DNA from 3 places in the Variovorax arabinosiphilus genome. Region 1 is predicted to be linked to each of the others. Evidence: predicted binding sites of a transcription regulator. Region 1 holds the regulator's gene; each other region holds the start of a gene.
What was found. Region 1 encodes FNR, which switches genes on or off when oxygen is low (the NO sensors DNR and NnrR bind a similar motif). Its sites were predicted from a motif close to TTGATNNNNATCAA; they were not measured.
Positions count from the first base shown of each region.

Region 2: QTH86_RS00785 (universal stress protein) is a predicted target of FNR. The motif match lies at 6,685-6,698, and genes of this name have one in related genera.
Region 3: adhP (alcohol dehydrogenase AdhP) is a predicted target of FNR. The motif match lies at 7,845-7,858, and genes of this name have one in related genera.

Region 1 is NZ_JASZYB010000001.1:1,127,798-1,137,856, reverse strand. It holds gene ccoN (cytochrome-c oxidase, cbb3-type subunit I) at 1-213, shown strand, start outside; gene ccoO (cytochrome-c oxidase, cbb3-type subunit II) at 227-853, shown strand; gene QTH86_RS05500 (cbb3-type cytochrome oxidase subunit 3) at 875-1,012, shown strand; gene ccoP (cytochrome-c oxidase, cbb3-type subunit III) at 1,023-1,940, shown strand; gene ccoG (cytochrome c oxidase accessory protein CcoG) at 1,966-3,420, shown strand; gene QTH86_RS05485 (FixH family protein) at 3,439-3,729, shown strand; gene QTH86_RS05480 (hypothetical protein) at 3,739-3,996, shown strand; gene QTH86_RS05475 (Kelch repeat-containing protein) at 4,024-5,364, opposite strand; gene fnr (fumarate/nitrate reduction transcriptional regulator Fnr) at 5,479-6,195, opposite strand; gene hemN (oxygen-independent coproporphyrinogen III oxidase) at 6,432-7,805, shown strand; gene QTH86_RS05460 (sulfite exporter TauE/SafE family protein) at 7,955-8,668, shown strand; gene QTH86_RS05455 (TRAP transporter substrate-binding protein) at 8,758-9,765, shown strand.
Region 2 is NZ_JASZYB010000001.1:170,023-180,081, reverse strand. It holds gene QTH86_RS00835 (H-NS family nucleoid-associated regulatory protein) at 52-582, shown strand; gene QTH86_RS00830 (acyltransferase family protein) at 729-1,808, opposite strand; gene QTH86_RS00825 (hypothetical protein) at 2,153-2,419, shown strand; gene QTH86_RS00820 (hypothetical protein) at 2,542-2,775, opposite strand; gene QTH86_RS00815 (hypothetical protein) at 2,969-3,481, shown strand; gene QTH86_RS00810 (hypothetical protein) at 3,542-3,745, opposite strand; gene QTH86_RS00805 (hypothetical protein) at 3,909-4,058, opposite strand; gene QTH86_RS00800 (hypothetical protein) at 4,139-4,339, opposite strand; gene QTH86_RS00795 (alpha/beta hydrolase family protein) at 4,515-5,297, opposite strand; gene QTH86_RS00790 (DUF3182 family protein) at 5,294-6,466, opposite strand; gene QTH86_RS00785 (universal stress protein) at 6,757-7,287, shown strand; gene QTH86_RS00780 (TraR/DksA family transcriptional regulator) at 7,336-7,695, shown strand; gene QTH86_RS00775 (winged helix-turn-helix domain-containing protein) at 7,740-8,471, shown strand; gene QTH86_RS00770 (PAS domain S-box protein) at 8,487-10,059, shown strand, end outside.
Region 3 is NZ_JASZYB010000004.1:249,175-259,233, reverse strand. It holds gene QTH86_RS23915 (EI24 domain-containing protein) at 1-774, shown strand, start outside; gene QTH86_RS23910 (competence/damage-inducible protein A) at 771-1,571, shown strand; gene glnA (type I glutamate--ammonia ligase) at 1,720-3,135, shown strand; gene QTH86_RS23900 (hypothetical protein) at 3,276-3,779, shown strand; gene glnL (nitrogen regulation protein NR(II)) at 3,781-4,857, shown strand; gene ntrC (nitrogen regulation protein NR(I)) at 4,880-6,415, shown strand; gene QTH86_RS23885 (hypothetical protein) at 6,441-6,965, opposite strand; gene xth (exodeoxyribonuclease III) at 6,979-7,764, opposite strand; gene adhP (alcohol dehydrogenase AdhP) at 8,011-9,060, shown strand; gene QTH86_RS23870 (hypothetical protein) at 9,061-9,291, opposite strand; gene QTH86_RS23865 (response regulator) at 9,354-9,836, shown strand; gene QTH86_RS23860 (hypothetical protein) at 9,864-10,059, opposite strand, start outside.

The DNA.
Region 1 (10,059 bases):
CAGGGCCTGATGTGGCGCGCCATCAACCCCGACGGCACGCTCACCTACACCTTCGTCGAAGGCGTGAAGGCCACCTACCCGTACTACGTGGTGCGCCTGCTCGGCGGCCTGCTGTACCTGGGCGGCATGCTGGTCATGGCCTGGAACGTCGCCATGACGGTGGTGGCCGGCCGCTCGGTGCGCGCACCGATTCCCGCACTGGTCCACGCCTGAAGAGAACAACACCATGAGTTCCAACGCACCCAAGACCGGCTTCTCGCACGAGAAGATCGAGACCAACAACTTCCTGATGATCGTGCTGATCCTGCTGGTGATCGCCGTCGGCGGCCTGGTGGAGATCGTGCCGCTGTTCTTCCAGAAGTCGACCACCGAGGCCGTGACCGGCGTGAAGCCGCTCGAGCCGCTGCAGCTGGTCGGTCGCGACATCTACACCCGCGAGGGTTGCTACAACTGCCACTCGCAGATGATCCGGCCCTTCCGTGCCGAGACGCTGCGCTATGGCCACTACTCGGTGGCGGGCGAGTTCGTCTACGACCACCCCTTCCAGTGGGGCAGCAAGCGCACCGGGCCCGACCTGCACCGCGTGGGCGGCAAGTACAGCGACGAGTGGCACCGCATCCACCTGAACAACCCGCGCGACCTGGTGCCCGAGTCGAACATGCCGGCCTACAGCTGGCTGGACAAGTCGCTGGCCGACGCGGCCAGCGTCGGCACCCACATGACGGCGCTGCGGCGCGTGGGCGTGCCCTACACCGACGAGCAGATCGCCGGCGCCAAGGAAGCCGTGGCCGGCAAGACCGAGATGGACGCCTTGGTGGCGTACCTGCAGTCGCTGGGCCTGGCGCTCAAGTAAGCGAAGGAGAGAACCATGAACATCGACATCACCACGCTGCGCATCGCGGCGACGCTGGTTTCCTTCGTCACCTTCATCGGCATCCTGGTCTGGGCCTTCGCCGGCCGCAACCGCCGGGGCTTCGACGAAGCCGCGCAGTTGCCCTTCGAACAAGACTGAAGCGAACATCATGAGCGATTTCATCAGCGGCTTCTGGTCGCACTACGTCACCGTCATCTCGCTGGCCAGCATCGCAGCCTGCGCATTCCTGTTGTGGATCACCAACCGGGCCCGCGCGCCGGCGGGCGGCGACAACACCACCGGCCACGTCTGGGACGAGGACCTCCGCGAGATGAACAACCCCCTGCCGCGCTGGTGGGTGGGCCTGTTCGTGCTGACCATCGTGTTCGGGCTCGGTTACCTCGTGGCCTATCCGGGTCTGGGCAGCATGCAGGGCCAGCTCGGCTGGAGCACGGCCGGCGAATACGACAAGGAGATCGCCAAGGCCAATGCCGAACTCGCGCCGGTGTATGCCAAGTACGCTGCCATGCCCACGCCCGAGATGGCGCGCGACCCGCAGGCCATGGCGATCGGCGAGCGGCTGTTCCTGAACAACTGCGCCCAGTGCCATGGCTCCGACGCGCGCGGCAGCAAGGGCTTTCCGAACCTGACCGACGGCGACTGGCTGCATGGCGGCGACCCTGCCAAGATCCAGGAGTCCATCACGCTCGGCCGCATCGGCGTGATGCCGCCGATGGCGGCGGCCGTGGGCACGCCGGACGACGTCAAGAACGTCGCCAACTACGTGCTGAGCCTGTCGGGCAGCCCGCACGACTCGGTGCGCGCCGGACTGGGGAAAGCCAAGTTCACCGCCTGCGCGGCCTGCCACGGCATGACCGGCGGCGGCACCCCCGCACTGGGTGCGCCCAATCTGTCGGACCGCATCTGGCTGCACGGCTACGGGCAGGACGCGATCATCTCGATCATCAATACCGGCAAGACCAACCAGATGCCGGCGCAGCAGGAGCGGCTGACCGAGGCGCAGATCCACGTGCTGGCCTCGTACGTCTGGGGCCTGTCGAACAACCCGCAGACGGCATCGCGCTGAGCGCGGTCGTCCATCGTCTGCACGCATGTCCGCATCCCCACGACCCGCGCCTGCGCCCGCACCGGCATCCGCCACGCCGCGCAAGGTGATTCCCATCGCCCCGGCAGCGGGCGAGAGCGTCGGTCTCTACGAAGCGCACAAGAAGATCTATGCGCGCAGCATCCAGGGCGTGTTCGCGCGCTGGCGCTGGGCCATGGTGTTCATCACGCAGATCGTGTTCTACGGGCTGCCGTGGCTGGATTGGGGCGAACGCCAGATGGTGCTGTTCGACCTGGCCGCGCGGCGCTTCTACATCTTCGGGCTGGTGCTGTACCCGCAGGACCTGATCTATCTGACGGGGCTGCTCGTCGTCTCGGCCCTGTCGCTCTTCCTCTTCACCGCCGTGGCGGGCCGCCTGTGGTGCGGCTACGCCTGCCCGCAGACCGTCTACACCGAGATCTTCATGTGGGTCGAGGAAAAGATCGAAGGTGCCCGCAGCGCGCGCATACGGCTGGACAAGGGCACGCTGTCGATGGAGAAGGGCGTCAAGAAGACCTTCAAGCACGTGGTGTGGCTGGGCATCGCGATGTGGACCGGCTTCACCTTCGTGGGCTACTTCACGCCCATCCGTGAACTCGGCATGGCCTTCCTGCAGACGCAGATGGGCTCGTGGGAGGTGTTCTGGGCCTTCTTCTACGGCTTCGCCACCTACGGCAACGCCGGCTTCATGCGCGAGCAGGTCTGCAAGTACATGTGCCCGTACGCGCGCTTCCAGAGCGCGATGTTCGACCGCGATACGCTCATCGTCAGCTACGACGCGGCCCGCGGCGAACCGCGCGGCGCCCGCGGCAAGCAGCACGAGCGCAACGGCCTGGGCGACTGCATCGACTGCACCCTGTGCGTGCAGGTGTGTCCGACCGGCATCGACATCCGCGACGGCCTGCAGTACGAGTGCATCGGCTGCGGCCTGTGCGTGGACGCCTGCAACACCGTGATGGACAAGATGGACTACCCGCGCGGCCTGATCCGCTATGCCACGCAGAACGGCCTGGCCGCGCGCTGGTCGGCGCGCCAGGTGGCGGCGCGCGTGTTCCGTCCGCGCGTGCTCGTCTACACGGGTGTGCTGGCGGCGCTGTGCATCGGCCTGCTCGCGAGCCTGGTGGTGCGCACGCCGCTGAAGGTCGACGTGGTGCGCGACCGCGCCTCGCTCGCGCGCATCGTCGAGGGCGGCATGCTGGAGAACGTGTACCGCCTGCAGATCATGAACGCGACGGAACGGCCGCAGCGCTATGCCATTGCGGCCAGCGGGCTCGAAGGCCTCACGGTCGCCGCCGGCGATTCGGTCGAGGTGCAGCCGGCCGAGTCGCGCTGGGTCGCGGTGCGCCTGCAGCTGCCGTACGGCGCCGCGCCCTCGGGCTCGCACCCCGTGTATTTCGACGTGCGGGCAGCCGATGGCGGCGCCCACGTGTCGGAGAAGGCCATCTTTCTTGTTCCGCGTTGAAATTCAGGAGACAACCCCATGAATGCCCTTGCATCGAAGCCACCCGACGTCACCGACAACACGGCTGCTCCGTGGTGGACGTTCCCGCTCGTCTGGATGGTGATCGCCGGCCCGGCGATCGTCGTGGTCGCCGGATTCGCCACGCTGTGGCTGGCCATCCGCACGCCCGACCCGGTGGTGTCGGAGGACTACTACCGCCAGGGCATCGAGATCAACAAGACGCTGGCCGACAAGAGGCTGCTGCCCGCGCAGACCGGCCGCAACCATGCCGCCACGCCGAGCGACGACGTGCCGCTGCCCAAGCGCTGAGCCCCCGCGATGAAACGCCGCATCCGCCGCCTGGCCTGGATTCTCTGGCCGTCGTTCCTGCTGGCCTGCGTGGTCGAGATGCTGGTGTTCGCCATGGTCGACCCGAGCGACGTGCACTGGCGCGGCGAACCGTTGCCGCTGTCGCGCCAGGGGCTCTACACCGCGAGCTTCTTCGTCTTCTGGATCTTGGCGATGGGCTCGAGCGCGCTGACCGCGCTGCTCGCGATGTCGCGCCGCGAGGTCAACACGCCGGGGGATGGAGCCTGACATCGCGGCCTTGCGGCCTGTCGAGCTTCAGGGGACGGTGCGGTACGTCGTGCGTTGCGATGAGCCGCCACCGGACGTGATGAGCAGGCGGCCACTGATGGCCACCATGCCGGGCATGCTGAAGGCCGAGCCCATCGGGCGCTCAAGCTTCCAGCTCTCTAGGTCTGCGGACGACACGGCGTAGAAGTTGTAGTTGTTGGCATTGATGAACAAGCGACCATTGAGCACGGCGCATTGAGTGCTCCCCTTCGGAAAGCCCGTCGGATAGCCACCATGCACCACCCAATTCACACCATCGCCTGAGGTCGCCACGGCATCACCGACGACCAGCAGGGAGCCTTGCCAATTCAGCGCGCACGATGGAGTGCCGATCGCGGTGGGCAAGGTGTCCGCGACCTTGGTCCAGTTGATGCCGTCGTCCAACGATGTCCACAGGTCGCGGAACGTGCCGCTCGCGTTGCGGCCACCCGTCACATAGAGCGCGCCGCCCACTTTGGCCATCACATGGTTGCGGCGGCCTGTGAACGGGGCTGCTGCTGTTCTCTGCTGCCAGTTTGTGCCGTCGAATTTCCAGACCTGGCTCAGGTATTGCGGCTGCAGTTTGCCGTACGTGGCAACGGACTGGCCTCCCGCCAGGTAAAGACCCACGCCGTCACTCGCCAGCGCAAAGCCCGCCGCGAGCGGCGAGGGGTTGGTCGCTGGCGCTCTGTTGGCCCAGGTGCTGCCCAGATCGGCGGTGACCCAGGTCTCCATGACGCCGGTGTAGAAGCCGGCTGTCACCACCACGGGTGTGCTGCCGATGTAGCTCAACGCGAAGTTGTCGAGAAAGCCGGGGGTGGTCTGCGCGGCTTCCCAGCGCTGGTAACTCAGAGCGGCGGGATCGACCACGGTGATCGCATAGGGCACCTGCCAGGGAGATCCGTCGACAGGGCGGGCGCAGGTGAGCGGGGCGTCGTAGCACACGCGTACCTCGAAGCTGCCGGTGTGTACGCCGGGCGCCAAGGCGGGGTTCGTGCTCATGGCCGCCAGGTACTTCAACGCGGAAAGAGATGTCACGCTCCCCGAAGTGGCGGTGATGACGCCTTTCGAATCGATGATTGCAAGGTTGATGGGCTCTGCGATGGTCCTGCTCGACGTCGCTTCGATGGAAAACGGCGTCGATGTGCCGGGCAGCATCGTCACATCCAACTTCGACGGAGAGAACGTGAGCCAGGCGCCCGCGGCGTTGACGGGGGCGACCGGATTGCTGCCCGCGCCGTCTGGATCACTGCTTCCGCCACCTCCACCGCCGCCCCCACCGCCGCCACATCCCACCACACAGGCTGCGATGAACGCAGCAAACACAAACGCAGATTTCCAACGCCGCATGTTCCCCCCTCGTGACTTGTTTGTTGGGCTTGCTCAAAGCCCTGCAAAGATAAAGCGGCGAGAGGTTACTTTATGTTGCGAATCGACGCAACGCCGGCGCGGCGATGCGCGGCTTCAACACGCCGGAGCGTTGACCAGCCGGCGCAGCTTGTCGGCGTCGACGATGCGCACATGGCGCTGCTGCACCGCGACGATGCCATCCTCGACGAACTTCGACAGCGTGCGGCTCACCGTCTCGAGCTTGAGGCCGAGGTAGCTGCCGATCTCCTCGCGCGTCATGCGCAGCACCAGCTCCGATTGCGAGAAGCCACGCGCATGCAGGCGCTGCACCAGGTTCAGCAGGAAGGCGGCGAGGCGCTCCTCGGCCCGCATGCTGCCCAGCAACAGCATCACGCCGTGCTCGCGCACGATCTCGCGGCTCATGATCTGGTGCACATGCCGCTGCAGGGCCGTCACCTCGCGCGAGAGTTCCTCGATGCGGTCGAAGGGCATCACGCAGACCTCCGCGTCTTCCAGCGCCACCGCGTCGCAGGTGTGGTGGTCGTTCACGATGCCGTCCAGCCCGATGATCTCGCCGGCCATCTGGAAGCCGGTGACCTGGTCGCGGCCGTCCTCCGAGGTCACGCGGGTCTTGAAGACGCCGGTGCGGATGGCGTAGAGCGAGGTGAAACGCTCGCCGTTGTGGAACAGCGTTTCGCGCCGCTTCACCTTGCGGCGCGTGGCGACGATCTCGTCGATGCGCCGGAGGTCGGCGGGCTGCAGGCCGACCGGCATGCACAGCTCGCGCAGGTTGCAGTTGGAACAGGCGACTTTGATGGTTTCGGGGGTCATGGGCTGCGGGCCGGCAGGCGAGGAGGGCGGTGCTGGCACGTCGGTGGTTTGAGGGAATTGTTCGCGAGCGGCGGGTGCGCAGGCTTGACGGGCGTCAATGAAGAAGGGCCCCGTTGGCGGCACAGTTGACGAGCCCTCCGCGCCCCACCACCATGCCATCCACCATCCTTACCGAATCCGCCGCGCCGAGCCGGCTGCAGTTGGTTCCCCCGTCTGCCGCACCCGCCGCGCCCGCCATGACGCCCGCGACCCTCAAGCGCTTCGACGTCTCCGGCCCGCGCTATACCTCATATCCGACGGCGGACCGCTTCGTCGAGGCCTTCGGCAGCGACGACTACGCGCAGGCGCTGCGCCAGCGCCGCACGGGCTCCAGCGCCCGGGCGCTGCCGCTGTCGCTCTATGTGCACGTGCCGTTCTGCGCGTCACTGTGCTACTTCTGCGCCTGCAACAAGATCGTGACCAAGCACCACGAGCGCGCCGACGACTACCTGCGCTACCTGGCGCGCGAGGTCGACCTGCAGGTGGCGCAACTCGGGCGTGGCGCGCTGGTAAGTCAGCTGCACCTGGGGGGCGGTACGCCGACCTTCCTGGACGACGCCGGTCTCGGCCGCCTCATGGACATCCTGCGCAGCGCCTTCGTGCTGGCGCCCGACGGCGAGTATTCGATCGAGATCGATCCGCGCACCATCGACGAGGGCCGGCTTGAGAAGCTGGCGGCGATGGGCTTCAACCGCCTGAGCTTCGGCGTGCAGGACTTCGACCCCGCCGTGCAGAAGGCGGTGCACCGCATCCAGCCTGCGGCGCAGGTGTTCGACCTGATGGCGGCGGCGCGGCGCCTGGGCTTCGCGTCGGTCAACGTCGACCTGATCTACGGCCTGCCGAAGCAGACCGCCTCGTCCTTCGACCGCACGCTGGCGCAGATCTGCGAACTGCGGCCCGACCGCATCGCACTCTATGCCTATGCCCACCTGCCGGAGCGCTTCAAGCCGCAGCGCCGCATCGAGGCCGCCGAGCTGCCCGACGCGGCGACCAAGGTCGACATGCTGTCGCGCTCGATCGCCGCACTCACCGCGGCCGGCTACGTCTACATCGGCATGGACCACTTCGCACTGCCGACCGACGCGCTCGCCATCGCCAAGCGCCAGGGCCGGTTGCACCGCAACTTCCAGGGCTACAGCACGCAGCCCGACTGCGACCTGGTGGCGCTGGGCGTGTCGGCCATCGGCCGCGTCGGCGCCACCTACAACCAGAACGCGAAGACGCTGGAGGAGTACTACGACCTGCTCGACCAGGGTCGCCTGCCGGTGGTGCGCGGCCTGGCGCTGTCGCGCGACGACGTGCTGCGGCGCTCGGTGATCATGGCGCTGATGTGCCAGGGGCAGGTGAACTTCGAGTCGATCGCGCTGGCCCACCTGATCGATTTCCGCCGGCATTTCGCCGCCGAGCTCGAAGCGCTCGAGCCGCTGGCCGCCCAGGGTCTGGTGACGCTCGGCGAGCACGAGATCGAGGTGACGCCGACCGGCTGGTTCTTCGTGCGCGCCATCGCGATGGTGTTCGACCGCTACCTGCAGGCCGACCGCAACCGCACCCGCTTTTCACGAATCATATGAATCACCCCCGATGCGCCTGCGGCGCCTCCCCCTTCAGGGGGCGATACCAGCGGCCCGGCGAAGCCGGTTCCGCGGTATCCCTGGCAGGGGCCTGCGTCTGCTTGATTCGCCGCTGGCCACACGGTAGCGCGATGGAAAACTGAGATTCCATGCAGACCGCCCTTGTCGGAACCGCGTTGCTGATGGGCCTGGCCGGCGGGCCGCACTGCGTCGCCATGTGCGGCGCCGCCTGCGCTGGCGTGATCCGCATCGTGCGGCCGCCACCCGGCGGTGGCGTGGCGGCGCTGCCCGCGGCCACGCCGACCGTGCCGGCCGCACTCGCTTTCCATGCCGGTCGCGCGGCCGGCTATGCGCTCGGCGGCGCCATCGCCGCCAGCGCGGTGCAGAGCTTGGCGCTGGCCAGCGAGCAGGTCGTGGCGCTGCGGCCGGCGTGGCTGCTGCTGCATGTCTTCGTGGCCGTGTGGGGGATCGTTTTGGCCGTGTCGGGCCGGCAGCCGCTGTGGGCGCATGGACTGGGCCGGTGGCTGGCGCGGGGGCTCAGGCCGCTCGCGGGGTCGTCGTGGCGCGTGCTGGCCACGGGCGCGCTCTGGGTCGGCATGCCCTGCGGGCTGCTCTATTCGGCGCTGATGCTCGCCGCGCTCGGCAACGGGCCGCTGGAGGGCGCGGCCGTCATGGCCGCCTTCGCAGCGGGCAGCGGTGTGTCGCTGCTGCTGGCGCCCTGGCTCTGGCGGCACCTGCGCAACGGCATCGGCCCCGTGCGGCGCGAATGGGGCACGCGCATCGCGGGCGCCTTGCTTGCGGCCGTGGCGCTGCAGGCGGTGTGGCACGACCTGAGCCGGCAGATCGCGATCTGGTGCGCGTAGGCGCCGGGTGCCGTGGGTGGGTGAAAACCCGCTGAGGGGGTGGGAAGCGGGTTCGTACATTGGGCGTCCGCTTCCAGGAGACACCACCCATGAAACCTTTCCTTCTTCGCACCTTGACCGCCGCCGTCGCGGTCCTCGCCCTTGGCTGCGCCTCGGCCCAGGACATCAAGGAGCGCACGCTCAAGCTCGGCCTGCAGAACCCCAAGGGCCATCCGGCCGTCACGGGCGCAGAGAAGTTCGCCGAGATCGTCGCCGCCCAGTCGGGTGGAAAGATCAAGGTGACCCTGTTCCCGGGCGGCGTGCTGGGCGGCGACGCGCAGACGGTGTCGGCGGTGCAGGGCGGCACGGTCGAGATGACGGTGCTCAACTCGGGCATCCTGGCCGCGCAGGTCAAGGAGTTCGCGATCTACGACTTTCCCTTCCTGTTCGCCAACGCGCGGGAGGTCGATGCCGTGGTCGACGGGCCGTTCGGGACGGCCCTGCACGCCAAGCTAGCCGACCGGGGCATCATCGGGCTGGCGTACTGGGAGCTGGGCTTTCGCGACCTGACCAACAGCAGGCGTCCCATCCGCAAGGTGGAGGACATCGCGGGCCTCAAGCTGCGCGTGATCCCGAACCCGATCAACATCGACTGGGTCAAGGCGCTCGACGCCAACCCGACACCGCTGGCCTTTCCGGAGCTGTACGCCGCGCTCGAGCAGCGTGCGGTCGACGGGCAGGAGAACCCGGTCAGCGTGATCCTCGCCAACAAGTTCGCCGAAGTGCAGAAGCACCTGGCGCTGACCCATCACCAGTACAACCCGCAGTCGGTCATCGTGAGCAAGAAGCTGTGGGACGCGATGAGCGCGGCCGAGCGGCAGATCCTCCAGGGCGCGGCGACCGAGGCCGGCCGCTACCAGCGCACGGTGTCGCGCGAGCTGGCGGCCGCGCAACTCGAAGCGCTCAAGAAGGCCGGCATGCAGGTGACCGAGCTGCCACCGGATGAGCAGGCCAAGCTGCAGGCGAAGGTCAAGCCCGTGATCGCGAAGTACAGCGCGAGCGTGGGCGAGACGACGCTCAAGGACCTCGAGGCCGAGCTCGCCAAGCTGCGCAAGTGAAGGGTCCCGGGCGGGTGGACGCCTCTGAAAAGTGGCGCTCCCGTGAAAATAGGAAGGGATTTCCATAATGAAAACAATTTCCATGATGCTTAGGATCGGCCTCGTCAGGTAGAGGTCAGGCCGCCGGAATTGGGTTGTCGCGAACGATGCCTGCATGCAGGTACGGCCACGCCGTCGCGCGTTGGCCTTTGCTCAACCCAAGAAAGGAGACATTCATGGAAGACGCCGGTTTGCGCAGGTTCAACGTGTTGGGAGCGATCGCCCTGACCTTGGCTTTGGCGGCGTGCGGGGGAG
Region 2 (10,059 bases), 960 kb from region 1:
CAATGTCCAGCTGCGAGAATGAAGTCGCACGACATACCAGAGGATTCAGACATGGCCCAAACCTACTTACAACTCCAGCGACAGATCGAGGCACTCCAACGGCAAGCCGAGAAGCTCAAGACCCAAGAGATCAGCGGCGTGGTGCAACGCATCAAAGTCGCCATCGAGCACTACGGACTGACGGCCGAGCAATTGGGTTTCGGTCGAGCAAAGGCGATCTCACGGAAGACCGCGAACGCGGGTGCCACGCAGTCGTCCAAAGAATCCAGCGCTGCAAAGTACTCAGACGGTAAAGGCAACGTCTGGTCAGGTCGGGGGCCTCGTCCTCATTGGCTTCGCGATGCACTGGCTGCCGGGAGTTCACTCGAGAGCTTCGCGTCGGACGCCCAACCCACGACAAGTCGCAAGCGCAAATCCAAGGCGCCTGCAAAGCGTGTGGCGCAGCAATACCGGGACGACAGCGGAAACACATGGAGCGGCTTTGGCCCTCGCCCACGCTGGCTGAAAGATGCATTGGCTGCTGGCGCCTCGCTAGAGCAGTTCGCCTCCGACGGGACCGCGCGAGAACAAGCAGCGGCCTAGTCGGACCGGCTGCAGCGCCATCGGCTCCTTGATCATCTTGAGCTCGAGGTCACTGGTGTTCGACGGGTTGCCATCGAGATCCATCAATCTTGCAACCCCGAGTATCGACATCGAATCGTCAAAGGCCGAGGCACGTCAAAAGTTCGTCAAAGAGCTGACCGGCTGCCGCGGGGTAGCCGCAAACAGCGCTCGGAGGGCCGCATATTGGTGATCCGCTGCTCGAAATGCACGAAGACGAAGCGCGACAACCCCAAGCAGGCCACCAAACCAACGACCTTTGACAGTACGTTCACGGCAGTGCTCTCTCGAGTGCGGCCGAACAGTTCATACACCGTGAACAGCACGGGGATGTGGCTCAGATAGATGGAGTAGGACCATAGGCTCAGGTTTTTGATGGGCGTGCGCACGAAAACCAGTCGACCCGTCGGCATAGCGAGGCGCTGCAACCACGGAAGCATCAGCGCAAACGAGGCAGGGGCGAGCAGGAAAGTTGCGCGATACACGCCAACACCGTCCATGTCGAGCGCATACAACGCAAACAGCGCGAGCGTGAGCGTGAGCGACAGGCCGACCAGCATGCAGGCGAGACGCGCACGATCACCCAGGGGCCTGCGCCCCATCAAAAAGGCCGCGCCGACCCCGTAGAAGATGGCGTCCAGGCGCGGAAGCGTCATCATCCGCACATTCTCGGCTGGCGAGTGCATCAGCATGAACTCGCGCAGCGCCGAGGGTGCCACGATGAACACCACCGTCGTGGCAACGAAGGCCGCACGTTTGTGCAGTCCGGTGGCCGTGAAGGCGAGGATCACCAGGGGAAAAGTCAGGTAGAACCATTCTTCGACCGCCAGCGACCAAGACACGCCATAGAACGCGTTGTCGCCGGACATCATGTTCTGCATGAAGAGCAGATGCGCGGCCAGGTGGCGAGCCGTCGGCAGCCCCCCGAAGTACGCGTGGAAGAAAAGTGCGACGACCAAAAAAAGCAGGTAGTTCGGCACCGTGCGGTACCAGCGCCGCATCCAGAAGACCCGGACGTCCTCGAAGGACCAACGCGGCGTGGCCAGAAGCGAGCGATACAGAACGCCCCCGATCAGGTAACCGCTGAGCGCGAAGAACAACTCGACGCCGAAGATGCCGACGAATTCGAAGTCGTGTGCGAAATGGGAGAGGAGGACCAGGGCGATCGCGGCGACGCGTGCCATGTCCAGACCGAAACTGCGGGTCATGTGTGTCCAAGGTGACTAGGCGCCACGTCGCCATAGGACCGGGCACAACGTAATCAGATTGTAGTAAGCGATGTCAACGCGCAAGCGGCGAGTTGTCACAATGGGGTTGAAGCAGTAAGTCGATGCATGTATCGACACACTGCAAGCAGTTGCAAAGTGTCTCGCCGTGATTCGCCGCTGAACACTCGGCTAGAGTTGTCGTAGCGAGAGCCAGCGGCCGCGCGCGCCAGGGACGCATGAAATGGTCATTGACGGCCTAGATGCCGAGCAGGCCGTGAACCTGATGCCGCCCCGTCGAGACCGCGACGTGCCTCCGCAATCACCCCCCAATCAAGACCCATGGCATGAGCATGCACTTCAATCTCTTCCCCAACACAAAGCTCAAAATTCTTGAGTTCTTCGGCAGGTTGCCCAAAGAGCCATTGGAAACAGAACCTCGAACGGACGAGACTGCCGCGCGCTTTAAGGCAGCAATGGAACGGTTTTGGCTAGACGTCGACCAGGAAATTGTGACGCTGACAGACGACAACATTCATGAGGCGCTCGGCTTCTTTGGCATCAGCATTGATGAGACCGGTCAGGAGCTTCGTGCGCCAGGACCCGCTCTCTGACGGTCGATGGCGGTGGCCTGCGCACGCAGCAGGTCGCCCGTGGCCGCCACCAGCGCGTCGAGCTTGTCCGATCAGAGCCGCAAAGCGACTGGACGCCCCGCACTCACCCTGCGTCGACCCGCTCAGATCCACCGCGCCGAATAAGTTGGACTGGTGTCGCGCACCCGCTCCTTGTGGCATTCCTGGCACACGTAGATCTCCAGTGCGCCTGCCGCGCGCTTGTTCAACGCCTCGGCCCATGGCTTGGCGCTCAACAGTCGAAGGGCTGCATGCGGCGGCGTTTCGCGGGCCGAGTGCTGCACGAGTTCCACGCACAGCGGGCAGGAACTCGGCGTCTGGGAAGCTTCGGTGGACATGAGGGGCTCGATCACGGGTCTGCCCCGCCGACATGGCGGGACAAGCGCGAATGCTAACGGCTCGGCAATGAGTACCTAGGTTCGCATCGATGGCGGATTGCGTGAAATATGTCCGCTTTCAAGAACACAAAGGTATTCATTTATGGCCTCTTCGAGGTTCAATAGAGACCTCTGCCCGAATCCAATGATCGCCATGTCCGATGCCTCGAACCCCTTCACTTTCGAGTACGCCCTCGGCGCACTCGAGGTAACGGCCTGCGACCTGGTGGTCACGACGCCGCAGTCGCGCGACCCGATGGCCGACGAAACGGTGCGGAAGGTCTTGACGCTGCTGAAAGAGCAGCACGGCACCGACGCGGCATTCGTCGCCGAACTGCATGACGAATCACCGATGCAGCCAGCGACCGCCATGGCGCCGCGCAGCGGATTCCATGACGACGCGACGGGCGACGTCTATGTGCTGGCAGTCTGCCGTCAGGTGTTCGGCCCCTTCGCGCGATGCTTCATCCGCGTCCCGGTGGTGCTGGCCGACGGCCGAAACTACGGAACGCTCTATGCCGCCTGCAAGGGCCCGAGCGAAGACGAGCGCCGACGCGATGCAGCCCTGGTCGAAATGACGGCGCAGCTCACCGCACGTCTGGTGGATGCGCGTCGTGTGCCGGCGCGCTCCAAGTCCGTGAACGAAGCACAACCGCAATACGCCTGAAGCGGCGCAGTGCCCTGAACGGGCAGAGGCATCTGCCGTGGGGCGATCAGGCGCCCTCGCTCAGAGTCCGCCCATGAAGGTCGAGGGCTCGCCAGCACCTTCGGCCGCGGCAAAACGGGCCGACTCCTCATCACCCGGTCCGTTGGAGAACACAAGGGTTGCAAGTGCCAGGGCGAAGCACACCAGGATGGACACAAAGCCAAAGCTGTAGACCAACGCGGCCATCGCCAACGGGCCCAGAAGGAGTGCGATGAGTTTGTACATGTCCGCATCATTGCGGACAACTTGAGAAACGCTCTGTGATCAATGTCACAGATGACTGCTCGTCCTACGTCCGCCTACATGGATATTTATCCATGCGACTTCGCACGTAAGTCCAAAGAATTACAGCCTCGACGGGCGACGCGCCGTTGCCTCTGGAGGACCGTCAGTCCGGCTCGTCCAAGGCGGCGATGGTCGTCTCGACACGCTCGGCCATCTTCTGTTCGAGATGTCCCCATCCACGGTAGGTCGGCACGATCGTGAGCCACCCGATGCCGATCACGCAGAACAACGCCACGAACAGTTCGAAATCCATCGCTGCCTTACCTGCCTCAAGTTACTCACCTCGAAGAGAGGCAAATTCTAAGCATCGAAGCCCTGATTTCGTCCGAGTTGTCAGCGCTCCTCCAGGCGCCTGACGACGCCCAGACCCGAGAACCACGCGTCGATGGGGGTGGTGTGGGCCCGCTCGCCCATTTCACGGGGTCGGAAACAGAGCAGCTCGCCGGGCATCGTGACTGCCTCGAGCAAGACATAGTGAAACTCGCCTTCTTCCAGCTCGTTCACACTCAATGCCAATCGTCCAGAACCCGTCATGCTGCCTCCGGTGAATCTTCGATGGGGGTTTGTAGCCGCTCACGTCATGAAGGCCGAGGGACTTTTCCGCGCTTCTGCGTCGCCAGACCGTGCGCCGCTCGGTTTAAGACACACTTCGTGACACATTCCCGCAACAGGTGGTATTGCAAGGCGGCCGTTGGGAGAGACATCCCGCTCACGCCGGTCTGGCCTGCAACGGCCTGCCTTCCCCTGCTGCGGCATGGCCGCGCGCGCCCATGGTCATTTCGGTGATCCACGAGACGAGCAAGGTGCCATACGACTGCCGCCACTCCTCCTTGGACAGCGCATGGTCGGCGTCCGAGATGACGCGGTAGGTGACCGAACGCACGCGCTTGAAGGCCGCCAGGTAGTTTTCGATCACCGGATGCGGCACGGTCTTGTCGTGCTCGGACTCCACGATGAGCGCATCTCCACGGAAGGCCGCACAGGCCCCGAGCGCGCGATTGTCGGCGGCGCCCAGCGGGATGCGCCGGTAGGTCGCCAGGTCGTCCCGGTCCAGCTTGCCTTTGGGCACGTCCCAGTCGCCGTCCCGGTAGAGCGCAGGCGCGCGCAAGGCCAGCCAGCGCACCGGTCGCAGCGAACTCACGATGGCCCCCAGGTAGCCGCCGTAGCTGCTGCCCACGATGGCGATCGACTCCGGGTCGACGGTCGGGTGGCTGACCAGCACGTCGTAGGCCGCCAGCACATCGCGCAGGTTGTCTTCTCGCGTGACTTCCTGTCGCTGTGCGACATGGCGCGCATGACCACGCAGGTCGAAGGTCAGGCACACACAGCCCAATGCAGCGATCTGATGTGCGCGGCGGATGTACTGCTCCTGGTTGCCGTCCCAACCATGCACCAGCAGAACGCCGGGCACCGTCATGGAGGACGCGACGAGGGTGCCGGCAATGTGCTGGTCGTCGACGGGAATGTCGACGGTGTTGTGTCGGGTGTTCAGCATGCCGGGTCGATCAGGGTGTACTTGGTGAGCCTGCCGACGTCCGGCACCTCGCCCTCGTAATAGACCAGGGCGCCCGGTGGCAGGGCCCCCGGGTCACCGTGAACCTCGACGCAGCGCGCATGGACGCGGTCACGCTCCGGACGGCGATGGAAAAGCTCGAGCGCAGCGAGTTCGGCGCCGGTCGCGCCGCCCACGCGCCACGATTGCTCCAGCACGCCCGAGCGCCACTGTCCGAGCGGGCCACGGCCGCGCGCGACGTCGTAGTTCAGCCGGGAGGTGAAGAAGCCGGGGAAGCACTCGGCCACCGCGTCGTGATAGAGCCGGGCCTGATCGATCGCCAGGCGCACGTCGAAGGGTGGCCGGGTCGCCAGCAGGGCGTCGAAGCCGCCGCGCACCAGCCACAGGTCGGATCCGCCGTAGACCTCGTTCCCGCGTCGGTCGCGCGTCAGGTATTGGGTGCCATGGTAGGTCGCGGTGAGTCCGCCAACGACGACCTGCCCGACGCTGAAGGTGACGGGGTCCGTGAGATTCTCTTCCAGCACCACGCCATGCGCGCTCAGTTCGGCCTCGTCCATCTCGGCCAGACACTGCAGCAATGCCTCTGCGTCCGTCACGACCCGTTGCCCGCGCCCACCTGTCGCCCGCACGGGCTTGATGCGCACGGCCCCCAGGCGGAGCAGCGCACAGCCCGCGGCGCGTGCATCGTCCCGTGAGAAGGCGGTGAAGCCCGTGAGCACCGCGCCGGCCACGTGCGCGGCGAACTCGTTCGACCAGCCAACGGGGCACGCCGCATCCGGCTGCACCAAGGGATGGGTGATGGCCTTGGTCAAGACGAAGGGATGCGGCACCACCCCCCCGAAGAGGTCGTGCGGCCCCGTGATGCCCAGTGACTGCGCCTCACGCGTGTCGGACAGCGTGTCGCTCGGCACGAAGTACAGCGGGCGCTCATACGACTCTCCGGGAACATATTCACCCCGGAAATCCAGCCCCTTGAGCGCCGCGATGCGCTCGGCGAAGGCAAGACGCGTTGCGCACTCGTGCACGCTGGCGTAGGCATGGTCGTCCCGAGAGAGGGTGACGACGCAGCCGTCGTGTTGCGCCGCAGAGGCGCCGACGGAAACGACGGGGTCGCCGACAGCGGCGACGTGAAGGGCATCACGGGTCATGGTCGAGGCTCCGGCGGAGGGCGAGACGGTCGTTCCGCGCTCGCACCAGGGTTCGAGAAAACAGCGCTGTGCAACGCAGGGGCCTGCGCCGACAGCACCATCGTCGACGGGCCGGCCAGCCCTGTCTGTCGGAATTCGCCTGCACATGGACCGATACAGCCCCTGTGCGCCGGGTGGACCAGGTGCGCCAGCCACCCCGGCTTCGTCCCCCCGAAGGCTTGACGCGCGTCAAGCCTTCATGACCCCCGGACTTCCATACTGAACGCCTTCCCTCACCACGGAGCGTCTCTATGTACCAACGAATCCTGGTCCCTGTCGACGGCAGTCCGACGTCCGATCGCGGTCTGCAAGAAGCCATCCGCCTTGCGCGCCTCACCGACGGCAAGCTGCGATTGATCCATGTGGTGGACGACCTGTCCTTCGCGCTCGCGATGGACGCCTACGCCGGCTACTCGGGCGACTGGATGAACACCCTGCGCGACGGCGGCCGCAAGGTGCTCGAGGACGCGAAAGCTCAAGTCACCGCTGCCGGCCTGGAGGCCGAGACGGTGCTCTACGACAGCGTCGAAGGACGCGTGCACGAACTCACCGTGTCCGAGGCCAAGACCTGGCCGGCCGACGTGATCGTCATCGGCACGCACGGCCGCCGCGGCGTCGGCCGGCTGGTGCTGGGCAGCAGCGCGGAGTACGTGCTGCGTCTGTCGCCGGTGCCCGTGCTGCTCGTGCGCGCCGCAGACGCCCCGGCCGAACCCGTGCGCGAGACCGCCGACGAGAAGCCGCTGCGCGTCCACCTGCCCAGCGGCGCGCTGTCCATCGAATAGCGCCTGCGCATGCGACCGCCCGCCCTTTGACACGCCCGGACCCGAACCATGAAACCCCTCAGCCCCTCCGACCTCGTCAGTCTCGCCGAGCAGCTCGAAGCGATGCGCCGGAAGGCGCTCGACGAGCTCCGCGAGGTCGACGTGCCTGCGTCGCTCGCCCCCGAAGTGCACGACCGGGCCGACGAAGCCGAGACCGAGCGTGTCGACGACATGCGCCTGGCCGAAGCGGCCATCGACCGGGCCACCGTGCGCGACATCGCGCTCGCGGAGCACCGCATGAGCACGGGCGACTACGGCGTGTGCATCGATTGCGGAGAGGGCATCCCGCGCGCCCGGCTGTTCGCGCAGCCCACGGCCGTGCGCTGCGCGGCCTGCCAGACCGCGTTCGAGACGCACTCGCCCCACTGAGTCCCGGTTGGCAGAAGGTCACGCGCAGGCGCTAACATGCCGCCGTGACCTCCCCCCTCCACCTGGCCGTCCTCGACGACGAAGAAGACATCACCCGGCTGCTGGCCACGTATCTGCAGGGCCACGGCTTCCGCGTCAGCCAGCTGCACCGCGGCCGCGACCTGCTCGCCCTGATGGCCAACGACCCCCCGGTGCTGGTGCTGCTGGACCTGGGACTGCCGGGGGAGGACGGCTTCGTCATCGCCCGGCAACTGCGTGAGCACTGGCAATGCGGCCTGGTGATCGTCACCGGACGCGGCGACGCGGTCGACAAGGTGGTGGGCCTGGAGGTGGGCGCAGACGACTACGTCACCAAACCCTTCGACCTGCGCGAGTTGCTGGCGCGCATCAAGGCGGTGCTGCGCCGGATCGTGCCGGCACTCGCGCCCGCGAGCGCGGCGACACCGGCGACGCCCCCCTCGACCAAGCGCTTCGAGGGTTGGGAGCTCGACGTCGCGGCACGACGGCTGACCGCGCCGCAGGGCCATGAGGTCGTGCTGACCAGCGGCGAATTCGACTTGCTGCACGCCTTGAGCGACGCGCCGGGCCGGGTCCTTTCGCGCGACTACCTGCTGGAACGCACCCGCGGGCGCGATGGCGGCCCGTTCGACCGAACCATCGATGTGCAGATCGGACGCTTGCGCCGCAAGATCGAGAGCGACGCCGACAGCCCGCAGATGATCAAGTCGGTCCGCGGCGCGGGCTACCTGTTCGCGCCGCGGGTCGACACGGCCTGACCGCCCGCGATCGCCATGGACCATGTTCCCTTCAACTTCGATGCCGAGGACGGCAAGGTCTTCCGCTCGATCTTCACCGCCTACCCCGACGCGCTGCTGCTGGTCAACGCCAAGGGCACGATCGTCCTGGCGAACCCCTTCGCCGTCGATCTCCTGGGCTACAGCGGCGACGCGCTGATCGGCCTGCCGGTCGAAGCGCTCGTGCCCGACGCGGTGCGCCCGCGCCACGCGGCCTACCGCCATGCCTATGGCGAGCAGCCGCGCTCCCGCCCCATGGGGACGCAGATGGACCTGGTCGCCCGGCGGCGCGACGGCTCCGAAGTGCGTGTCGAGATCGCGCTGAGCCCGCTGCACGACCACGGCCTGCCCTACGTGGTGGCGGCCATTCGCGACGTGGGCAGCTACCCGCGCGTGCGGCAGGCCTTGCAGCGTGCCCGCTATGCGGAACACCTGGCGCACTTCGGTCGTCTCGCCGTCGATGCGCGCGACACCCAGGCGCTGCTCGCGCAGGTGCCGGCCATGGCCGCGGAAGCGCTCGAGGCCGATGCGGCCATGGTGCTGCTGCTCGAACCCGACGGGCTGACTTTCCGCATCGCTGCCGGCACGGGGCTCACGGCGGACAAGTGCGCCGGCCAGGCCGTGCCGGTGGAGGTGGTCGAACTCGCCACGCGCGTGGTCGCCACCGGCGGCACGGCACGGGCGGGCCCTTGCAGCGGCGCCGACACCGGCCACCTGCTGGCCGTACCGCTGTCGGACCGCGGCCGGACCATCGGTGCGCTGGCCGTGCGCTGCGCCTCGCTGCAGCACCTGGGCGACGACGAGTTGCGCTTTCTCGACTCGCTCGCCAGCCTGCTGGCGACGCTGCTGCAGCGCGAGAAAAGCGAAGAGGCCCTCAACCACGCCCAACGACTGGAAACCGTGGGCCAGCTCACGGGCGGCATCGCGCACGACTTCAACAACCTGCTGACGGTGATCTCCGGCAACCTGCAGGTGCTGGAAGAGCTGCCCGGCTACGCCGAGGAGCCGATGGTGCAGCAGCTCCTCGGTGCGGCCACGCGCGCTGCGCGCCGCGGCGCCGAACTCACCGGCAAGCTGCTCGCCTTCTCGCGCCGCCAGGTGCTGCAGCCGACGGTGATCGACGCCGCCGCCCTGCTGCACTCGCTGGGCGACATGCTCCGCCGCACGCTGGACCAGCGCATCGCGATCGCGCTGGACGCCGATGAGGCGCTGTGCCTGGCCGACCCGGTGCAGCTCGAATCGGCCCTGCTCAACATCGCCATCAACGCGCGCGACGCCATGCCCCAGGGCGGCACGCTGGCCTTCACCTGCCGCAGCGTGCCGGCGCTGCCGCCCGAACTGCGCGCCGAAGCCACCGGCCCCTCGGCAAGCGGCTACGTCGCGATCACCGTCGCCGACACCGGCACCGGGATGTCCGAGGCAGTGCAGGAACATGCCTTCGAGCCCTTCTTCACCACCAAGGAGGTCGGCCGCGGCACCGGGCTCGGCCTGTCGACGGTCTACGGCTTCGCCAAGCAGTCGCGCGGTGCCATCGGTCTGCGCAGCACGCTGGGCGTCGGCACGGCCATCA
Region 3 (10,059 bases), on a different contig from region 1:
TCGCTGCTGCCGCTGCTCGTGATCGTCGTGCTGGCGGCGGGCTTCGGCTACTTCTACTGGGCGCCGAGCGTGGCCTGGATGCGCCAGGCGCTCGATGCGTGGCCGCTGCTGGCGAGCTTCTGGTCCTGGATCGGCGGCCTGTTCTCCAGCGACGTGCCGGCGTTGCTCGCGCCGCTGGTGGTGGTGTTCGCCGCGACGCCGGTGATCGTGCTGGTGTCCTTGATCGTCGTCGCCGGGCTGATGTCGCCCGCGCTGACGCAACTCGTCGCCGAGCGACGCTTTCCCGCGCTCGCGAAGAAGAAGGGCGCCTCTTTCGCCGGCAGCGTACTGCGATCGCTCGGACTCACCTTGCTGGCGCTGGTCGCCATCGTGGCATCGATGCCGCTCTGGCTGATTCCCCCGTTGGTGCTGGTGTTGCCGCCGCTGATCTGGGGCTGGCTCACCTACCGCGTGATGAGTTTCGATGCGCTGGCCGAGCATGCCGATGCCGAAGAGCGCGCCGCCGTGCTGCGCCAGCACCGCCTGCCCCTGCTGGCCATCGGCGTGCTGTGCGGCTACCTGGGCGCGGCCCCGAGCATCGTCTGGGCCTCGGGCCTGCTGTTCGCGGCGGCCTTCTTCGTGCTGGTGCCGCTGGCCATCTGGATCTACACGCTGGTCTTCGCCTTCTCGGCGCTCTGGTTCGCGCACTATTGCCTCGACGCGCTCGGGCAACTGCGCCTGCAGCGCGCGGAGGCGCCGGCGCCCCTCGTCATTTCTTCCCCGGAGTCCCCATGACCCGTGCATTCGGCCTGATCGTCGTTGGCGACGAAATCCTGTCCGGCAAGCGCCTCGACAAGCACATGCCCAAAGTCATCGAACTGCTCGCGGCGCGCGGCCTGCAGCTGGGCTGGGCCGAGTACGTGGGCGACGTGCCGACGCGCATCACGGCGGCATTGACGCGGGCCTTCGCCTCGGGCGACATCGTGTTCTCGACCGGCGGCATCGGCGCCACGCCCGACGACCACACGCGGCAATGCGCAGCCAAGGCGCTGCGACGATCGCTGGTGCTGCATCCGGAGGCCGAAGTGCTCATCCGGGAGCGCATGCAGGACACGGCGCGCGAGCAGGGCGTGGCCTACGAGCCCGATCGCCCCGACAACGTGCACCGGCTCAACATGGGCGTGTTCCCCGAGGGCGCCGAGATCATCCGCAACCCCTACAACAAGATCCCCGGCTTCAGCGTCGACCATGTGCACTTCGTGCCGGGCTTCCCGGTGATGGCTTGGCCGATGATCGAATCCGTGCTCGACAGCCGCTATGCCGAGCTGTTCAGCCAGGGGCAGTCAAGCGAGAAGTCGGTGATCGTTTTCGGTGCCATGGAGGCGACCCTCACCCCGTTGATGGAAGCCATCGAGGCGACGCACGCCGGCGTCAAGGTGTTCAGCCTTCCCAGCGTGGATCACCCCGAATATGGGCGCCATATCGAACTCGGCGTCAAGGGGGCGCCGGCCCTCCTGGACGCCGCCTATGCGCAGCTGATCGCCGGGTTGCACACCTTCAATGCGCGCCTGGGACCCGAATTGGTGCGTTGATCTGTCGCGCACCAAAATAGATTGTTTCCGCCTTTTTTTGGGGATTTGGCAGGATGATGGGGCCCTCGGTCCCGGGCCTGCCAATGGCACAGAAACTGCATTCCCTCACCGTTGTATTTCCAACCACTCATCCAACCAGGAGAAACTGATGGCAAAGACCGTCGCCGATGTACTGAAGCTCGTCAAGGAAAACGAGGTCAAGTTCGTCGACTTCCGCTTCACCGACACCCGCGGTAAAGAACAGCACGTGACCGTGCCGGTGTCTGCTTTCGACGAAGGCAAGTTCACCGACGGTCACGCCTTCGACGGTTCTTCCATCGCCGGCTGGAAGGGCATCGAAGCCTCGGACATGCAACTCATGCCCGACCCGAACACCGCCAACATCGACCCCTTCTTCGAAGAGACGACGCTGATCCTGACCTGCGACGTGATCGACCCGGCCGACGGCAAGGCCTACGAGCGCGATCCGCGTTCGCTGGCCAAGCGCGCCGAGGCGTACATGAAGGCTTCCGGCCTGGGCGACACCGCCTACTTCGGACCGGAACCCGAATTCTTCGTGTTCGACGGCGTGCGCTGGAAGAACGACATGTCGGGCTGCTTCGTCAAGATCGACTCCGAAGAAGCCTCGTGGAACACCGACAAGGAATACGAGCACGGCAACACGGGCCACCGTCCGGCCGTCAAGGGCGGCTACTTCCCGGTGCCCCCGGTCGACAGCTTCCAGGACATGCGTTCGGAAATGTGCCTGGTGCTCGAAGCCCTGGGCATCCCGGTCGAAGTGCATCACCACGAAGTGGCCAACGCCGGCCAGATGGAACTGGGCACCAAGTTCAGCACGCTGATCCAGCGCGCCGACTGGGTCCAGCTGCAGAAGTACGTGATCCACAACGTGGCCCACGCCTACGGCAAGACCGCCACCTTCATGCCCAAGCCCATCGTCGGCGACAACGGCTCCGGCATGCACGTGCACCAGTCGGTCTGGAAGGACGGCAAGAACCTGTTCGCCGGTGACGGCTACGCCGGCCTGTCGGAATTCGCGCTGCATTACATCGGCGGCATCATCAAGCACGCCCGTGCCCTGAACGCCATCACGAACCCCGGCACCAACAGCTACAAGCGCCTGGTGCCTGGCTTCGAAGCCCCGGTGAAGCTGGCCTACTCGGCCAAGAACCGCTCGGCCTCGATCCGCATTCCGTTCGTGGCCAACCCCAAGGGCCGCCGCGTCGAAGCGCGCTTCCCCGATCCGCTGATGAACCCGTACCTCGGTTTCGCTGCGCTGCTGATGGCCGGCCTCGACGGCGTCGAGAACAAGATCGATCCGGGCGAAGCCGCGACGAAGGACCTCTACCACCTGCCGCCGGAAGAAGACGCGCTGATCCCGACCGTGTGCCACAGCCTCGACCAGGCCCTGGAATACCTCGACAAGGACCGTGCGTTCCTGACCAAGGGCGGCGTGTTCACCGACGCGTACATCGACGCGTACATCGACCTCAAGATGCAGGAAGTCACGCGCTTCCGCATGGCGACGCACCCGGTCGAATTCGACATGTACTACTCGCTGTGATCGGAGGCCTTCGGGCCTTCGACACAATGCGCGAAAAGGACGGCTCCGGCCGTCCTTTTTCTTTGGTGGGGAACGGCGCGCCGGAACGCCGCTCGAATTGCATGAGAATCCGCTGTCTGCGTACATCTCCTCCCAGGACCATGAAGACCTCCTCACTCGTCTTGTTGCTCATCGCCCCGTTGACCGTGCTGTCGGTACAGGCGCAGGAGCGCGTCTGGCGCTGCGGCAACGAATACACCAACAATGCGGCCGACGCGCAGAAGCGCGGCTGCAAGGTGATGGAACGGGGCAACGTCACGGTCGTCCAGACGCCGCGTCCAGGGGGTGGTGGCAGCGGCGCGGGCGGCAGCGCCGCACGTGCCCCGGCCGGCAGCCCGCGCGTCGAGGGCGCCGACCAGCGCGCGCGCGACGGCGAGGCGCGCTCGGTGCTGCAGGCCGAACTCCGGAAGGCCGAAGCCCGCCAGGCCGAGCTGCTGAAGGACTACAACAACGGCGAGCCCGAGAAGCAGGGCGGCGAAGCGCGCAACTACCAGAAGTACCTGGACCGCGTGAGTGAAATGAAGGCGGAAATCGCCCGCAACGAAAGCGACATCGCCGGCATCCGCCGCGAGCTCGGTCGCCTGCCGCCTTCGACGACACCCTGACATGGCCTTCGGCAAGACAACCTCATCCCCCAAGCGCTTCCAGCCCTTCGACCTGCTCGCCACGCTCATCGCGGTGGTCAAGTCCGACGGGGCGGTGCTGTTCGCCAACGCCGCGCTCGAGGACGCGCTCGGCACCTCGCGCCGCACGCTCGAGGGCTCGCAGTTCGGCGCCTGTTTCCACGAGCCGCACGTCCTGCGCACGGCCATCGACGGCGCGCGCAGCAACGACTTCGCCACGCTGCGCTACGAGGCGATGCTCCGGCGCGTCAACCACGACCTGATGCCGGTGCAGGTGACGCTGGCGCAGAGCGACAAGGTGGGTGAACTGATCGTCGAGTTGTCGCCGCTGGAGCAGCAGGTGCGGCAAGACCGTGAAGAACGCCTCCTCGACCAGGCGCAGGCCAACAAAGAACTCATCCGCAACCTCGCGCACGAGATCAAGAACCCGCTGGGCGGCATCCGTGGCGCGGCGCAGTTGCTGCAGATGGAGGTCGAGTCGCGCGACCTGATCGAATACACCCAGGTCATCATCCACGAGGCCGACCGGCTGCAGACGCTGGTCGACCGTCTGCTGGCGCCGCACCGCCGCCCGCACGTGGTGGGCGACGTGAACATCCACGAGGTCTGCGAGCGGGTGCGCTCGGTGATCCTTGCGGAGTTCCCGCGCGACCTGCACATCGACCGCGACTTCGACCCGTCGATCCCCGAGTTCCGCGGCGACCGCGAGCAGCTGATCCAGGCCACGCTCAACATCGCGCACAACGCCGCGCAGGCCCTGGCTGAGCGCCGCGCCGCGGGCGATGCGCGCATCACTTTTAAGACACGCATCGCCCGTCAGGTGATCTTCAACAAGCAGTGGTACCGACTGGCACTGGAATTGCATGTCATCGACAACGGACCGGGCGTGCCCGACACCATCAAGGACCGCATCTTCTACCCGCTCGTGTCGGGCCGGGATGGCGGAACCGGCCTGGGGTTGACGCTGGCGCAAACCTTCGTACAGCAGCACCACGGCGTGATCGAGTGCGACAGCGTGCCCGGCCGGACCGATTTCAAGATACTGATACCGCTGCCTTAGCAGCAAGGCGACAAGGAGCTGCATGAAGCCGATCTGGATAGTAGACGACGACCAATCCATCCGCTTCGTGCTGGAAAAGGCGCTGCTGCGTGAAGACCTGCCGACGCGCAGCTTCACCAACACGCGCGAAGTCCTGGCGGCGCTGGAAGTCGCTGCCGACGACGACCAGCAAGGCCCACAGGTGCTGGTCAGCGACATCCGCATGCCGGGCGGTTCGGGCCTCGACCTGCTCGACAAGATCAAGGCCAAGCACCCTGGCCTGCCGGTCATCATCATGACGGCCTTCTCCGACCTGGACAGCGCTGTGTCGGCCTTCCAGGGCGGCGCCTTCGAATACCTGCCCAAGCCCTTTGACCTGCCGCGTGCCGTCGAGCTCATCCGCCGTGCCGTGGACGAAAGCCAGCGCGAGGAAGTGGCCGAAGAACGCATGCAGGCCGCCCCCGAAATGCTCGGCCAGGCCCCGGCGATGCAGGACGTGTTCCGTGCCATCGGCCGGCTCTCGCAGAGCAACGTCACGGTGCTGATCACCGGCGAATCGGGGTCGGGCAAGGAACTGGTCGCGCGCGCGCTGCACAAGCATTCGCCGCGCGCCAACGGCCCCTTTGTGGCGATCAACACCGCAGCGATCCCCAAAGACCTGCTGGAGAGCGAACTCTTCGGCCACGAGCGCGGCGCCTTCACCGGCGCCCAGACCATGCGCCGCGGCCGCTTCGAACAGGCCGAGGGCGGCACGCTGTTCCTCGACGAAATCGGCGACATGCCCTTCGACCTGCAGACGCGTCTCCTGCGCGTGCTGAGCGACGGCCATTTCTACCGCGTGGGCGGCCACAACTCGGTCAAGGCGAACGTGCGCGTGATCGCCGCCACCCACCAGGACCTGGAGCAGCGCGTCAAGGTCGGCGGCTTCCGCGAGGACTTGTTCCACCGTCTCAACGTGATCCGGCTGCGCCTGCCGGCGTTGCGCGAGCGTGGCGAAGACGTGCCCGCACTCACGCGCCATTTCCTGCAGCAGAGCGCCAAGCAACTGGGCGTCGAGCCCAAGCGGATTTCCGACGCCGCGCTCACGCAGCTCGCCACCTTTTCCTTCCCGGGCAACGTCCGTCAGCTGGAGAACATCTGCCACTGGCTCACGGTGATGGCGCCGGCGCAACTGATCGAGGCCAAGGACCTGCCGCCCGAGGTGATGGCCGTTCCTCCGCCCGGCGACGCGCCGTCGGCGGTGGCGCATGCACCGGCAGTGATGCCGGTCCTCTCCGCCGTTGCCGACATCGAATCGTCCGCCATGCCCGTGTCCGCACCCGTGGCCGCCACGGCCCCTGCGGCGATCGCCGAAGGCGGTGCCGCATCGGCCTGGGAAAGCGGGCTCGAGCTGGAGGCGCAGAGCCTCCTGGCGGCTGGTCGCACCGACGTGTGGGATGCGCTGTCGCGCCGCTTCGAGTCGCGCCTCATCCTCACCGCGCTGGCCAACACCCGCGGCCGCCGCATCGAGGCGGCGCAGAAGCTCGGCATCGGGCGCAACACCATCACGCGCAAGATCCAGGAACTCGGCCTGGAGTGACGGGCTCGCCGGCCCGGTCGGTCGGCTACCGGCTGCGCTGGCCGAGCGTGCGCGAATCCAGCTGGAAGCTGCCGCTCTTGTCCCACAGCCAGGTGTCGACATAGGTGTGCGCACCCAGCCGTCCGGGGCTGGGCAAGGGCGATGCCTTCTGGATCAGCTCGGCGATCATCGGCGGTACCTCGGGGGCATGGCTCGGCGTGCGGCTGAAGCCCACGTTCACCACTTTCCCCGTGGCGTCGATGTCGGTTTCGACCACCACCACGGCATACACGAGCGGCGGGATCTTGCCCTTGTGGATGCGGGTCGGGTAGGCCTTGTAGATCGCACCCGAGCCGATCTTTCGGTAGGCCCGGACAGCAGGCGTCTGCGCGGTGATCAGCCGCACCTCGGCCACGTCGCTGCGACCCGGCGCCGCTTCGCCCACGGTCTTCTCTTCGGATGACGAGGCCGATGCCTCGGCCGGTGCGCCGGACTTGGTCGATGTGCAGCCCGCCAGCACGGCGACCAGCGCCGAGAGCACCAGAGCGTATGTTCTTGTGGATGTCATCATGGGCGGCCTGCTGTCAGGATGCCGAGGCCAGCTCGAGCGTGACGGGGGCGTGGTCGCTGGGCTTTTCCCATTTGCGCGGCACGCGGTCGATCGTGCAGGCCACCGCGCGCGGCACCAGCGGTTCGCTCACCAGGATGTGGTCGATGCGCAGCCCGCGGTTCTTCTGGTAGCCCAGCATGCGGTAGTCCCACCACGAGAAGCTCTTCTCGGGCTGATCGAACAGTCGGAAGGCATCGGTGAGGCCCAGGCCCAGCAGCGCCTTGAAGTGTTCGCGCTCCTCGGTCGTGTGGTGGATGGTTTCGCGCAGGCCTTCGGGGTCGAAACTGTCGCGGTCCTCGGGGGCGACGTTGAAGTCGCCGAGCAGCACGAGGTTCGGGTGCGACGCCTTCTCGGCGCGCAGCCAGTCGCGAAGGGCGTCGAGCCAGCGCATCTTGTAGGCGAACTTGTCGCTGCCGGGGGCCTGCCCGTTGACGAAGTAGCCGTTGACGATGCGCAGTGGGCCATTCGCGGTATCGACGGTGGCGCTGATCACGCGCGAGTGCTCGTCGCTGAAGCCGCCGATGTTCTTTGCCACGTCGCGCATCGGCGCGAGGCTCAGGATCGCCACGCCGTTGTAGGTCTTCTGACCGAACACCGCTGCTTCATAGCCGGCCGACTTCAGGACCTCGAGCGGAAACTTGTCGTCGCTCATCTTCAGCTCCTGAAGGCACAGCACATCGACCGGGTTGGCGGTCAGCCAGTCGAGTACATGCTGGAGACGGGCGGTGAGGGAGTTGACGTTCCAGGTGGTGATTTTCATACGTGATGTGACTTGTTGTTTCAAGGTGCCCGGCCGGCTGTCGCGAGACTTTGTGCGGCCGCTGCCTTCCTGCCTCTGGGTTGCTTTGGATCAATGCGGTTGCGGGTTTCGGAACGATCATCTTGCCAAGCGAGCCGCTGGTTCAAGAGGGATTCTCCGCGAACCATGCGCGCTTGCGCGGACATCGAGGCCTCGTCGGAGCAGCCTGACGGCCCGCGTCGACTCGTGCATTCCCAGGAGAAACAGATGCAAAAGACCATGAAGGCGGCCGTCGTCCGGCAGTTCGGTGCACCCCTCGTCATCGAGGAAGTGACCGTTCCGATGCCGGGTGCGGGGCAGATCCTCGTCAAGATCGCCGCCACCGGCGTGTGTCATACCGATCTTCATGCGGCCGAAGGCGACTGGCCGGTCAAGCCGAATCCGCCTTTCATCCCGGGCCATGAAGGCGTCGGCCATGTGGTCGCCGTGGGCAGCGGCGTGAAGCACGTGAAGGAAGGCGACCGGGTCGGCGTGCCGTGGCTGTACACCGCCTGCGGACATTGCGTGCATTGCCTGGGCGGCTGGGAAACGCTGTGCGCGGAGCAGCAGAACACCGGCTATTCGGTCAACGGCAGCTTCGCGGAATATGTGCTGGCCGATCCCGACTATGTCGGGCACCTGCCGAGCAACGTTGGCTTCGTCGAGATCTCGCCGGTCCTCTGCGCGGGCGTGACGGTCTACAAGGGGTTGAAGGTCACCGACACCAAGCCCGGCGACTGGGTGGCGATCTCGGGGATCGGCGGGCTCGGCCACATGGCGGTGCAGTACGCGAAGGCCATGGGCCTGAACGTCGTTGCCGTGGACATCGACGATGCGAAGCTCACGCTGGCCACGGAGCTCGGCGCCGCCCTCACGGTGAATGCGCGCCGTGAAGATCCGGCCGCCTTCATCAAGAAGGAGATCGGCGGCGCGCAGGGCGTGCTTGTCACGGCCGTGTCACCGAAGGCCTTTCAGCAGGCGATGGGCATGGTGCGGCGTGGCGGCACCGTCTCGCTCAACGGCCTGCCGCCGGGCGATTTCCCGCTGTCGATCTTCGACACCGTGCTCAACGGCATCACCGTGCGCGGTTCGATCGTCGGGACGCGGCTCGACCTGCAGGAATCGCTGGATTTCGCCGCCAGCGGCAAGGTGCGTGCGACCGTGACGACCGACACCCTGGACAACATCAACGATGTCTTCGCACGCATGCATCGGGGCGAGATCGAAGGGCGCATCGTGCTCGATTTCGAGTCGCCCCCGACGCAGGCCACGCGCTGATCAGTCTGCCCAGAATTTCCACCAGGGTCGCGGGTGACGCAGTGTGACCGGGCGGGTGTCCAGGTCGGCCGGGGTGGTCTGCGCGTTCGTGCCGACGCCCCGGCGCCGAAGCTCGGTTTCCAGGGCGTGCGCCACACCGCGCGCCGACTTGTCGCCGCGCAGGGCGCGCTGGCGCCACTCCTGCGCATGGAGCGTCAAGTCCTCGTCGCTCAAATCACGGATCGCTGTCATGTGACGATTGTGCCGTCCTCGGGAACTTCTCCTGCAGGGATCGCCCTGATGGAGCGCGGATAATGCGTTCGCACACCGTCCACCGGCGGCACCTTGTCGTGCCGTCCCCGTGGGTTTCGGCGGGCCGCTGCCCCGCACCGTTCTTGCTTCAAGCCGTCATGACGCTTCGTGTCTTTCTGATCGAAGACAACCCCACCATCCGCGACCTGCTCGTGGGCCTGCTCGAAGATTCCACCCCTTGCGAAGTGATCGCCATGGCGGAGTCGGAGGACGAGGCCCGGCGCTGGCTCGCGCGCAACGGCGAGGGCTGGGATCTTCTGGTGGCAGACCTGTTCCTGACCGAGGGGTCGGGCATGGAAGTGGTCAAGGCCTGCGCCGACCGGCTGCCGCATCAGCGCGTCGTGGTGCTGACCAACTACGCCGAAGCGGCCAACGACCGTGCGCTGTCGCAGGGGGCGGATGCCGTCTTCGACAAGACCGGCCAGTTCGAGGATTTCCTGGCCTATGCCAGCGAGCTCGCCGAAGCCGGTACGCAAGGTCGGTAAGCGTCGCACATTGACCACGGCAGCCGGTCAGGACACCTGCTGACTGAGGGGCACGCGATCGTCGAATGGCGGTTCGTCGTCGTCATCGTGGCCACCGAAGGCGCCGGCGATCAGCCCGGTGAGGTCCGACGTGCGAAACGCCAGCGACAACACCGTCGCGAGCGACAGGAGCTTCCAGGGCTTGATGACCATCAGCAGCGCACCGGTGCCGGCGCCGTAGGCC